2 regions of the Metallumcola ferriviriculae genome follow, and region 2 is predicted to be linked to the other one. Evidence: a T-box and tRNA genes for the amino acid it is inferred to sense, from the RefSeq annotation. Region 2 holds a T-box; the other holds one or more tRNA genes.

Region 1 (6,392 bases), 1.5 Mb from region 2:
GAAATTCCTTTTCCCGGGAACAGGGACGGTATATGAACGTGGCAGTAAAGCAGGGTTTGGCTATTCGTTAAATATACCATTAGAGCCCTTTACCCAAGACCAAAGTTTTAAAGAAGTGTTGGACATGGTGCTGCCTGTAGCGTTAGAGCAATTTAGACCGGATGTAATCGTCAGCCAGCATGGCTGTGATGGCCATGAATTCGACCCATTGGCCCATCTTTCTTTTACAACAGAAGCTTATTCTTATGCTGCCAAGACAATACACCAATTGTCCCATCGGCTTTGCGACGGTAGATGGCTGGCCACTGGGGGAGGCGGTTATGATTTTTGGCGGGTAGTGCCGCGGGTATGGACCCTACTTTGGGCGGAGATGATAGAAAAAGGTGATTTGGTTGATATGCCGGGAGAGTGGTTGAAAAAATACGGCAAGCATTCGCCGGTGGCGTTACCGGAAATGGTATCTGATGACACGGAGGCATTTTCCCCAAAACCCAGGCATGCCGAAATTATGGAAAAGAATCGGCTTACGGCGGAAAAGGCGATGAACCCGCAGTTTCTACTGAAAGGCGACCCGAGCAGGACCCAACTGGCAAAATAATAGACAGATTTGTCAAAGTATTGCTAAGGTTTACAAATATAAAAACATTGCAACTTTATTGTGAAACATTGAACAAACAAGCTGCTTAGGGGTATAATGCAGGCAAGCCAAATATTATGAAGCTTTTCAAACGCTTGGAGGAATTTGCATGCCCCAAAAAATTAGTCAATGTGGACGCCAGCCGCTAGAAAGCGGGCTTCGCTGTAGGGCTCTGCACACCGAAAGTGGTCAATTATTTATCACCGGCCCGGTGGAAGCAGAAGAATTGGCCCAGTGGCAGTTGGACGAAGGCCTTCGTTCATTTCGACCACCGGTAAGGCAAAAAGAAGCACTTATTACCATAACCGGGATGAAACACGGCCAAGTATTTGTGGCCCGTTTTGATGAAACAATTGTCGGATATGTTACATTTCATGTGCCGGAAGATTTTGAGCGTTGGGGTCAGAGTTCTTTGGAATGCATTGTCGAATTGGGAGCTATTGAGATTAGCTCCGCTTGGCGGCAGTACGGCATTGGCAAAGCATTGATGGACATTGCGTTTAATGGAGGGGCATTCGACGAATATATAGTAATTGCAACAGAGTATTACTGGCACTGGGATTTACGCAGCAGCGGTCTTAATGTCTGGAAATACAGAGATTTGATGACAAAGCTGATGGGCAGAGGCGGATTGGTACCGATGAATACCGACGAACCGGAGATATGTTCCCATCCCGCAAATATGCTGATGGTAAGGATTGGCTCTGAAGTATCTCGGGATGATATATTAACTTTCGAAAACCTAAGATATCACCGAAAGAAAATGCTTTAAAAGAAGCCCTTAAGGGCTTCTTTTTTAATGAATAGGAAATGATGACGTGGATAATCGATTACCTTAATCCGCCGAAGGCGATCAAATTGCTTTTTGTACCCGAGTGCATTAGATGGTATTTTTTTACAAAAATTCTATATCTAAGTCGAATATATCGCGAAATTTGCGTTTATTGGTTCTGTTGTTACGACAGATATCTGTCCCTGTAGTTGATATAATCTAGCATGAGGGTGTTAACCAATGTTAGTTAATGAAATCGGCATTACAGTCGCTTTTCTGAGGAGCCTTTCATGAAACACTGGTTTATAATTCTGTTTTACATTGTGGTGATTTTCAGCTTAATTCTTAGTACGGTTCTGCTGATAGAAGGGAAGGCTTTCCCGGACAAACCCGCGGACATTTTCGGATATGAACTGATGGTTGTCGTCAGTGGCAGTATGGAACCATCGGTACCATTGGGGTCCATCATTGTGGTTAAGAACGGAGGTTATGGCTTTATCAAGCCGGGCGAAATAATAACATTTAGGACCGGTAACACTGAGCCGCTTTTAATTACCCACCGGGTGGCAGCCATAAAACCTGACGGAAGTTTAGTCACCAAAGGGGATGCCAATTCGGCCGTGGATAATGTTTCTGTAGGACTAAGGGATGTTGTGGGGAAGGTCTCGTTTACGGTACCCTATGTTGGTTATCTAGCCATATTTGCCAGATCCAAATGGGGAGGGATTTTAATCCGAACTGCTGCGGGCGTTTTGGCGCTTATAGTATCGCTGGATATGATAAAAGGTGCTAAACGCAAGATTGTATCCCAAAAAAACCGGATGATGCGGCAGTTTTAAGAACTAGCTTACCAGGAGGGGTTTTATGCCTTATAAATTATGTCCTCACTGTCAAGGAAAATCATATTCAGCCAGCAATTTAGGAAGGTGGATATGTCCTTATTGTCGGCGGGATATCAGCAGCAGCCGGGAAATATCGCGGAGCGTTAAATGGAGGGTAATCCAGGGCAATGTATATTTGCTTCCATGGGTAAGAGAGGAACAAACCGGCAACCACGAAGTGCTTGTTAAGTAGCTGAATTTTTGACCGCTGTAAAAATTTTTGTTATTATTATAAAGTGACAAAGGAACAGGTGCGGCATTCGCGACTGTTTCTTTTTTTTGAAGCACACTGTTTAGAGTATTAATGCCGCTGAAGGTATGAGACCGTTTTTAATACTGAAAGGATGGTAAAATGGATTCCCAAGACATTATTTTGCGTCGCGAAGTTTACAGGGATGACCTTTATTGTCTGCTTGGTTGGGTCAATGATGACCAAGTGACTAAACATCTGAATGAACAACAATCATTGGGGCGAGACATTGAACAAGCAATTAATGGCAGCAGCAATGAGATTTTCACCCATCGGTTCAATCATAATGGCCGCTTTTTTCTAGTGGAAGAAGAGGAAGAAGAACAGCCCATTGGTTATATGCGCTTAGTAAACAAGGCCGAAGAGGGCGAAATTGTCCTGGCCATTGGTGAAAAGGATAAATGGGGCCAGGGATTGGGGAAACAAACCCTCTGGGAAGGGCTCAAAGTGGCCTTCTTTAACATGCGTTTGGATGGTCTCTATGCTAAGATAAATAAGCAAAATAAACGTTCCTTGAAGTTATTTAAAAGAATGGGCTTCAAGAATATTAAGGATACAGACCAGGAAAAAGTATATTACCTGTCCCAGGAAAAGTTTTTGGAATTGGCAGTCGCGTAAATATTTACTAGCAAAAGGAACTTGATTAATTGCCTATTTTGTGGCATAATGAATTTTGCGTCAAGTGACGCCAATTGGGGCCATAACTCAGCTGGAAGGACATCTAAGCTGAAATGCTCCCCAGAAAAACTTCATACCCTGTGGGGGCGTAGCTCAGCTGGGAGAGCGCTAGACTGGCAGTCTAGAGGTCAGGGGTTCGAGCCCCCTCGTCTCCACCACATTTCATGCGGGATCCACTAGGTGGATCAGGGCCGTCCAGGCCTTGGTTCGGGTGCGATTCCTGAGTCCCGCTCCAGTAGATAAGATAAGAGTAACCTTTTGGTTGCTCTTTTTTTATGGTGGAACAGTATGTCGCTTTCTCGTATTAGGTTTTATTTCATTCAAGGATATTAGGGTATATCTGTAGAAACGGTATTAATAGGCTTATTGCAGTAATAAGTTAAAAAATAAATGCATTTGGATACAAAAACGCACTTTACAAGAAATGCTTGCAGGATGCTGATGTTATTTTTATTTTATATGAGGAGGCAGATTATGAATGTATTAAAGCTCTATTCAAGAATTTTGTCAAAAGCAAAAGAAGAAGGAGCATCACTTGTGGGAATTGCAAATGTGCAAGATTTAAAAAAGGCACCTTCTTACACAGCCGCACCTGTAATGCCACCTTATAATGGTGTTGGTGCAAATAAGGAAAGAATAGAAGGCCTTAAAAGCGGTGAAGTGAGGTGGCCTCAAGGGGCAAAGTCTGTAATTGTTATAGCCTATGCTCACCCTAAAGAAAAGCCTGAGTTGGACTTTCGTTATGGAAGTAAAGGCCCAAGTGGTAATAAAAAACTTATTCAGATTGCTGATAACCTCATAAAATGGCTGCAGCAGGAGCATCTTGGGGTCAACGCAGTCAATTTGCCCTACCATGTGGAAAGGGGCGGTATATACTTAAAGGATGCTGCTGTATTTGCTGGTTTGGGGTGCATCGGAAGGAACAATTTACTTGTTACACCTGAATATGGCCCTCGTATTAGGTTAAGAGGCATAGCAGCAGATATTAATCTCCCTTCCACCGGACCCACATTTTTTGACCCATGCGAATATTGCGACGAACTATGCAAGGAGCCTTGTCCTCAGGATAGTTTTAAGGAACAAGTATATACCTCTCAACAACTTGGAAGAAAGGAACTGCCGGGTAGAGTTGGTGATTATAACCGTACAATATGCAATATTCAAATGAAAATAGATGAAGATAAGGCAAAACCGCAAAGCGTAGAAGGTATTGAACGAAGGGTGCGTGTAGTCAAGTACTGCAGGGTCTGCGAGTTTTCATGCCCGATAGGACAGTCTTAAACATAGAACGAGCCCCATCGCCTCCAGCATATTTGCGGGATCCACTAGGTGGATCATGGCCGTCCAGGCCTTGGTTCGGGTGCGATTCCTGAGTCCCGCTCCGATACTTAAGAGTAACCGAAAGGTTACTTTTTTTGTTTGCGAGGATACCTGCCGATGTAGAAGGATTTCACTTGCTACATTGTTATTAAGACCACATTTTGATAAAAAGCGTCATTTCATAAGCCGGTTAGATACCAAAACATAAGTTGCTTATTCAACTGGATAAAAGAAAACATCAACCACTATGTTTAAATAAACTTATTGGAATTTTTAAGAAAATTCATTTAAAAACAGGAAGAAGATTCCTTATTGGCGAAAAACATAATATAATGGTTCATTTAGTCGATACGGGCAGAAGGGGGAAGTGAATTTGCATATTGGGTTGTTCTTTTCTACTGTCAATGGCTTAATCACGCAATCAGTAGACGTCCACAAGCTAGCCAGGGATTATTCTGATCAGTTTGTTGTTTCAGTGTTTGAGGATTTTTTTAATGCGCAGGAAATACAGGATATGTTAATAAAAATGGAGGTTAATTCTTTAGATGCGGTTCTATTGATTGGCGAATCGCCTTTAGCATATAGAAACCGCCGGTCAGCTGATTTCATGCTCGAAGGTATTGAGGGTTTGGGGATAAATCCCAATAAGGTTGGATTTGTGAATTTGAAGGAACAGTTAGCTTTAGTTCATCCAGGTAAAAATTCTGTTCATACAGAAAAGGCAAAGCTGCTAATTGATGCTGAGATTGCGAGATTAGTAGAAGCCCACGATTTAGAAATTATCCCAATTGCACCAAGGAAGACCGTAGCAATTATTGGTGCTACGCCGGCAGGTTTTTTAGCTTCTCAACAACTACTGCAAAAGAATTATATGGTGCATATGATTGAAAATGACAAGGTGGACTTAAATCAGTTAGCTAAAAGTTCACGAGACCTACATCCAGTGATTACCTACGTACATAGACATTCAAACTTTCACTTGCACACAGCGGCCACCGTTAATGAATTTTACGGATATGTCGGAGATTATTCATTGCAACTTGATATAGCAGGGGACTCCGTTTCTTTAGCTGCCGGGGCTGTTATTATCGCTGACTTTAATAATTTGGATTTGGTCCGTAGGATGCAGTCTTTGCTGCACATAGATATTGATGAGGATGGGTATTTTGCCTCTCGGAATCAAGATACCTTGGCTGTACATAGCTCTGAGCCAGGAATTTTTCTCATACCTACTGGGCAGGAGCGCATAGGATTTACCGCTGCTATGGCTGATTCGGCGGTGTTAGCAGTAATAGAACTACTGGATTGTCGGGAAATAAAACATAGGGTTGCCATTTCTGACATTAATACAGAGCTATGCAGTGCTTGTGGCACCTGCGTCAAGACTTGCCTTTTTCATGCATGTAAAATAGATTCGGTAGCCAAAGTTTCTATTATTGATGCAAAACGATGTAAGGGCTGTGGCAGTTGTGTAACAGCCTGTCCTACTGGTGCAAGAGACTTACTGACTTATCCCAAACAGTATTTGTTCAAAGCAGTCAGTATTTTATCCCAGTTGGAAACAGAAGAACATAAGATTTTGGTGTTACTGTGTGAAGGTTGTGGGTATCAGGCGTTAGATGAAGCGGCTTTACAGGGAGTGCAGTATCCCGTTGGCGTGTTGCCGCTGAAGGTGCGCTGCGGTGGTATCATTGATACGCAGCTTATTTTAGAGGCGTTCCATCAGGGCTTTGATGGGGTTATTATTTGTAAATGTCAGGATGGCCATTGCTCTAATATAACCGGCAATATTGATTTGGATAGAAGGGCAAACCTATTTAGGGAAGTACTGAGGAGCCGTAAGATAGACCCTGA
Region 2 (6,392 bases):
TCCCAAGAACTTTCTAGCCAAGAGGATGCGGTTGAACAGCTGCATACACTGGTCAGACGGCATTTTTCACATCTAGCTGCCGACGCGGATTTGGCGGTGGTAACCCAGATTGAACTCCGTCAATCTGATCCGCAAATTCGCCAGGGCATTTCACAGCCGTTAAAGAAATATTTTGAAGCAATAGAAAAAGTAGTGGAGAACGGGAAACTAACAGGGCAATTTAATGACTGGATAGATGTCAAGACAGCAAGAAAAATGATTTTCGGTACGATGGACGAGGTTGTTACGTGCTGGGTATTATCTCAAAAAGAATATTCACTGCTATCCTTGGTCGAACCGGTACTGAAGATATTAAGTAGTGGGATTGTTGCTAAATAGTTTTTAAGTGCCTAGGTGAATGATGTGTCATTCACCTAGGCACTTAAATATATTAAAAATACTAAATAACCAAAGGAGGTCAAAACAATGAACATCATAGTGTGTCTTAAGCAAACCTTCGACACCGAAGCAAAGATCGAACTAAAAGACGGTGAAATCGCAACCCAGGGGATCAAGCATATCATCAATCCCTACGACGAATTTGCCGTGGAAGAAGCCCTGAAGATCAAGGAAGCCCAGGGAGGAGAAGTAACAGTAATCAGCGTAGGAGATGACCAAGCCCAGGAAGCACTGCGTCAAGCATTAGCGATGGGTGCAGACAAAGCCATGCTGGTGAAAAACCCCCAGGGAGACGAATACGCCGTAGCGAAAGTACTGGCCAAAGCAGTGGCAGGGATGGAATACGACCTAATATTAGGCGGCCATGTAGCCATCGATGACGGCTCAGGCCAGGTAGCAACCCGACTGGCACAGGAATTAGACCTGCCCCAGGTAAACGTAGTAACCAAATTAGAGCTAAAAGACGGTCAAGCCGAATGTACTCGAGAAATCGAAGGAGGCAGTGAAATAGTAGAAACACCACTGCCCGCAGTAGTCACCTGTCAAAAAGGATTAAACGAACCCCGCTACCCCAGCCTGAAAGGCATTATGCAGGCCAAGAAAAAAGAACTAAAGCAGGTAACACCCGAAGAGCTGGGAGTCGAAGTAGAAAAGCAAGTAGAAATATTAGAAATATTCCTGCCGCCCAAGAAAGAAGCAGGGAAAATCATCGAAGGCGAAGCCGAAGAAGCCGGGAAAGAATTAGTGCGGCTGTTAAAAGAAGAAGCCAAAGTAATCTAAGATAAAGAAAGATAAAAAAAGCAACAGAAGACCAAATCAAAACAAAAGTGGAGGGAGAAACATGGCTATATGGGTAATCGCCGAGCAGCGTGACGGCGAATTAAAGAAAGTAAGCTTAGAAATGTTGAGTAAGGGACAAGAATTAGCCGAAGAATTGGGAACAGAATTAGAAGCAGTACTGATAGGTGACGAAATAGAAGGACTGGCAGATAGCCTGGCAGCCTACGGAGCAGCAAAAGTATACGTAGCAGAAGACGAAGAGCTAGGCACCTATTCAAGCGAGGGATACAGTCAAGTAATCAGTGAGCTGATAGAAGAAAATGAACCCGATGCAGTATTTTTTGGGCACACCGCATTTGGTAAAGACCTAGCACCGCGGGTAGCCCAAAAAGCAGGAGCCGGCATGGTCAGCGACATAACCGCCGTAGAAGTAGAAGCGGACCAGTTAGTATTTACCCGCCCCATTTACGCCGGCAAAGCATTCACTAAGAGCAAAGTATTATCCAAACCGGTAGTAGCAACCTTCCGGCCCAACGTCCAAGACCTCGGCGAAGCAGCTGAAACAAGCGCCAACATAGAAACAGTAGATGTGGACCTAGCAGACATCCGCGCCAAAGTAAAAGAAGTAAAGCAGCAAAGCGGCGGCAGAGTACTGCTGACCGAGGCAGACATCATCGTCAGCGGCGGTCGGGGCATGAAAGGACCGGAGAACTTTGATATTTTGGAACAGATGGCAGACGTACTCGGAGCAGCAGTAGGTGCATCCCGGGCAGCAGTAGACGCCGGATGGCGTGAGCATCAGTATCAGGTGGGACAGACAGGAAAGACCGTATCACCAACACTTTATATTGCCTGCGGTATCAGCGGTGCTATCCAGCACCTAGCAGGCATGAGTTCTTCAAAATACATTGCCGCCATTAACAAGGATGAAGAAGCAAACATCTTTAATATGGCAGATTACGGCATTGTAAATGATTTGTTTAAGGTTGTACCGGTACTTACCGAGGAGTTTAAAAAGGTTTTATAAAAATAAAAAAAAATTTAATGCGTGCCTTAATTGTGGGGCACGCATTTTTTATCCCCTTTCAGGTCATAATAGAGGAGAAAGTTTTTTAGAAAGGGGTTTTACGATGTTATGCCCGGGATGTGGCAGCAAGAACACCGGTAAAGTTGGTGTAAACCAATTTTATTGCTGGGAATGCTTCATAGAATTTAATGATAAAAATGAAACATTTATGGTGGAAGAAGACGGGTCATTAGTGGGTACTGAAACACCTGTATATAGTAATTAGGGGGTGAGTACATTGTTTAAACGCGGCTTTTTTAAAGGATTGGTCACAGGAAGCATACTTGGGATGATGACTAATATGTTTATGGGTCCGGACCGGAAACCACTGGGCAACCGGATGCGCAGCAAGATGCGGCGCATGGAGGATGATGGCGACGACTTGATGGATGAAGTAACAGATGGCATTTCTGGATTATGGAAAAAATGAGATTAACCTGGCTTTATCATTGTAAGCAGGTGTAAACTATGCTGGTGCGAATTTCCAAGAGATTATTGTTTATCGTTGCTATATTAATAGTGGTTTCGGTGGCAGGGTACATGCTTTATCTGATTCGAGCTATCCTGCCGCCTTTTATTATCGCTTTGGTGATTGCATATCTTTTAAATCCGGTGGTAAAAAAACTTGGGGATTTAAAGGTACCCCGAGTGTTAGCAATTATTCTTGTATACTCAGCTGTAATCACTGTGGTTGTGATATTGGCTCTCTACGGTGTACCGAAAGTCGTCCGTGAATTAAACCGGTTTGCTGATGCTATTCCTTATTATACCCAACAGGTACAGGAATATCTCAGGTCAGTGCGTGGTGACTATAGCCGCAGTAACATTCCTGAGAGTATCAAGCAGGTCACTGACGAAACACTTGCCGACGCGGAAGATATGCTGATTGCTGCAGTTCAATCCGTGGCGGATAGTATTATCGGTTTGTTTTCGCAGGTGTTGAGTGTGATAATTGCGCCGGTATTGGCCTTTTACATGCTAAAGGATTGGGAGACATTGGGGCGCTATACCTTTAGCTTGCTGCCCACAGGGTGGCGGGAGGAGGCGGCTTTTTTATTCCATGAAATAGATGTGGTGCTGACCAAGTTTATCCGTGGGCATTTGTTGGTGGCCTTTACCGTAGGAACCCTGACAGCCTTAGGATTAGCCTCAATTAGGATGAAATTTGCTTTGCTGTTAGGTATCGTGGCTGGAATAGCAGATATTATTCCCTATTTCGGTCCGATTATTGGTGCGGTTCCCGCGGTGGCCCTTGCTCTATTGCAATCTAAATATCAAGCATTTTATGCAGTTGGCGTGATGGTAATAGTACAGCAGTTAGAAAGTAATATCATTTCCCCCAAAATTCTCGGGGATAGTTTAGGACTGCATCCATTGGTGATAATTTTTGTTCTTTTAGCGGGTGGAGAATTATTTGGTATAGTTGGGATGCTCCTGGCGGTGCCGGTTACGGCTGTATCCAGAATCCTGTTAAGTTATTTCTTTAATCGTTGGAATGCTGCGGCAGGGTAATTGTTTGAATTGACAAAAATGCTGCTCTTTTGTATAATTAATGCAAATTTTGTTACATATATGGCTGTGAAGGGAAGAGTCAACTTACTGTGGTCCAGAAAGAAAGACCTTGGCTGAAAGTCTTTCCAAAACGGTAACTGACAGCCGCCCCGGAGCCGGCAGTGAAACTAAAATCCAAACTGCCCGTAAGCCGTGCGTTAAACGGGCTTGAATTGAGTGACCGGTATCATAGATGCCGGTAACTAGGGTGGTACCGCGAGATGCCTCGTCCCTGGAATGGGCGGGGTTTTATTTATTTAAAAAACCTGGCCGCCCGGTCAAAAAGTTTATAATGGCGATGCTTATCAAACAAAAAAAGGAGTGTTGAAATTTTGATTACGGGAAAAGAATTACGGCAAAGGTTTTTAAACTATTATGAGAGTAAAGGACATACCATTGTCCCAAGCTCTGCACTGGTACCCGCTGACGACCCCACCTTATTATTTACAAATGCCGGGATGGTCCAGTTCAAGGATGTATTTTTAGGCATGGACAAGCGCCCCTACAAAAGGGCAACCACTGCCCAAAAATGCGTACGCGCCGGCGGCAAACATAATGACTTGGATACGGTGGGGCGTACTGCTCGGCACCATACTTTCTTTGAAATGATGGGGAACTTTTCTTTTGGCGATTACTTTAAGCGGGATGCGATAACTTTTGCTTGGGAGTTTCTTACCGAAGATCTTAAGCTTCCCCAAGAGCAGCTTTGGGCTACTATCTATCTGGATGATGATGAGGCCTATGACCTTTGGTTGGAACTTACTGATATTCCTAAGGAACGAATTGTCCGTCTCGGGGAAAAAGACAATTTCTGGGCAATGGGAGATACCGGTCCCTGTGGCCCCTGCAGTGAAATAATTATTGACCGTGGTGAATCATATAAGTGTGAAGAACCGGAATGTGGCCTGGGGGTATGTGACTGTGACCGGTGGTTGGAAATTTGGAACCTAGTATTTATGCAGTACAATCGTGATGGGAATGGAGAGATGACTCCCCTGCCCCGCCCCAGTATTGATACCGGCATGGGCCTCGAAAGAGTTGCTTCGGTACTACAGAACGTGGACAGCAACTTTGATACAGATTTGATTAGGCCATTAATATCTGCGGTGGAAGAAATGAGCGGCAAAGAATATCATCCTGATGGCCGTGGTTTTCCTTTCCGAGTTATTGCCGACCACGCTCGGGCCTGCACTTTTCTTATCAGCGACGGCGTACTCCCTTCTAATGAGGGTCGCGGCTATGTTTTGAGACGGATTCTGCGGAGAGCGGTTCGTTTTGGCAAGGTGCTTGATATGGAAATACCCTTTCTTTACCGTTTTGTGCCTAAGGTAGTGGAATTGATGGGTGAGCCATACTCGGACATGGCAGCCAAGCATGAACATGTGGCGAAAATAATTAAGATAGAAGAAGAAAAATTTAGAGATACATTAAGCGAAGGCATCAAGGTAGTAAATGAAATAGTTATTAAAGTGAAACAAGAAGGGCGTAAAGTCATCAGCGGTAAAGAGGCATTCGTTCTCTATGATACCTATGGGTTCCCCCTGGATTTAACTGAAGATATTGCTGAAGAGAATGAACTAGAGGTGGATAAGGAAGGATTTCAGCAAGCAATGGAGGAACAGCGGCAGCGGGCCCGGGCAGCCCGGGAAGATGTGAAAGCATGGGATGATGCAGTTGCTTTTACTAATCTGTTAGGCGATTTAGGACCTACCAAATTTGTCGGCTACGACATCTTAAATAAGGATACGGAAGTGCTCAGCTTGATAGTGGATGGGAAGAAAGTAGATAAGGTCGCCGCGGGCGACGAATGTGCTTTGCTGGTTAAAGAAACCCCCTGCTATCCTGAAGGAGGCGGTCAGGTTGGCGATAGTGGTACAATTGTCGGTGGTGCAATAAAAGCAAGGGTGACCGATTGTAAGCGCCTGCCTGATGGCAAGATAATTCATGAGGTGGTGCTGGAAAAAGGAAGCATCGCCGTGGGTGATACGGTAACTGTGCAGGTTGCCCAAGAAAAAAGAAAGGCAACTGCAAAAAACCATTCAGCTACTCACCTGCTGCATAAAGCATTAAGAGAAGTGCTCGGTGACCACGTTAACCAAGCGGGATCACTGGTTGCACGAGATAGGTTGAGATTCGATTTCGCTCATTTTGATGCATTAACCAATGAAGAAATATCTCAGGTGGAAGAGCGGGTAAATCGGTCAATCCTAAACGGACTGAAAGTTGAGGCGTTAGAAACGTCTTACCAGCAGGCTTTAGAAATGGGTGCTACCGCTCTCTTTGGCGAGAAATACGGCGAAGAAGTGCGCGTAGTGAAAATGGGTGACTACTCCATGGAGCTGTGCGGTGGTACCCATGTCGATAGTACTTCGGAAGTAGGTTTATTTAAAATTATCGGTGAGGCCGGTATTGGGGCGGGACTGCGGCGCATTGAGGCCCTAACCGCCGCCAGTGCTTTGGAGTTTCTTAACAAGCGGGCGGAGCTACTGGAAACAGGCGCTCAGCTTTTGAAGACCAGGCCCGAAGAAGTACCGCATAGAGTTGAAGATTTGATAGT

Evidence for each region. A T-box is a leader RNA that pairs with one kind of tRNA and senses whether it is charged. The one in region 2 lies ahead of alaS (alanine--tRNA ligase), so its partner is inferred to be a tRNA-Ala.
Region 1: it encodes a tRNA-Ala, which carries the amino acid that the T-box ahead of alaS (alanine--tRNA ligase) is inferred to sense. The anticodon was not compared.

The regions. Positions count from the first base shown of each region.
Region 1 covers NZ_CP121694.1:908,013-914,404, forward strand. The annotation lists gene MFMK1_RS04555 (acetoin utilization protein AcuC) at 1-598, shown strand, start outside; gene MFMK1_RS04560 (GNAT family N-acetyltransferase) at 747-1,409, shown strand; gene MFMK1_RS04565 (signal peptidase I) at 1,700-2,248, shown strand; gene MFMK1_RS04570 (hypothetical protein) at 2,274-2,483, shown strand; gene MFMK1_RS04575 (GNAT family N-acetyltransferase) at 2,643-3,158, shown strand; tRNA gene MFMK1_RS04580 (tRNA-Ala) at 3,301-3,376, shown strand; gene MFMK1_RS04585 (epoxyqueuosine reductase) at 3,693-4,499, shown strand; gene MFMK1_RS04590 (hydrogenase iron-sulfur subunit) at 4,912-6,392, shown strand, end outside.
Region 2 covers NZ_CP121694.1:3,101,212-3,107,603, reverse strand. The annotation lists gene fadR (fatty acid metabolism transcriptional regulator FadR) at 1-378, shown strand, start outside; gene MFMK1_RS15370 (electron transfer flavoprotein subunit beta/FixA family protein) at 466-1,218, shown strand; gene MFMK1_RS15365 (electron transfer flavoprotein subunit alpha/FixB family protein) at 1,280-2,245, shown strand; gene MFMK1_RS15360 (hypothetical protein) at 2,349-2,510, shown strand; gene MFMK1_RS15355 (hypothetical protein) at 2,523-2,714, shown strand; gene MFMK1_RS15350 (AI-2E family transporter) at 2,753-3,796, shown strand; T-box leader at 3,854-4,072, shown strand; gene alaS (alanine--tRNA ligase) at 4,168-6,392, shown strand, end outside.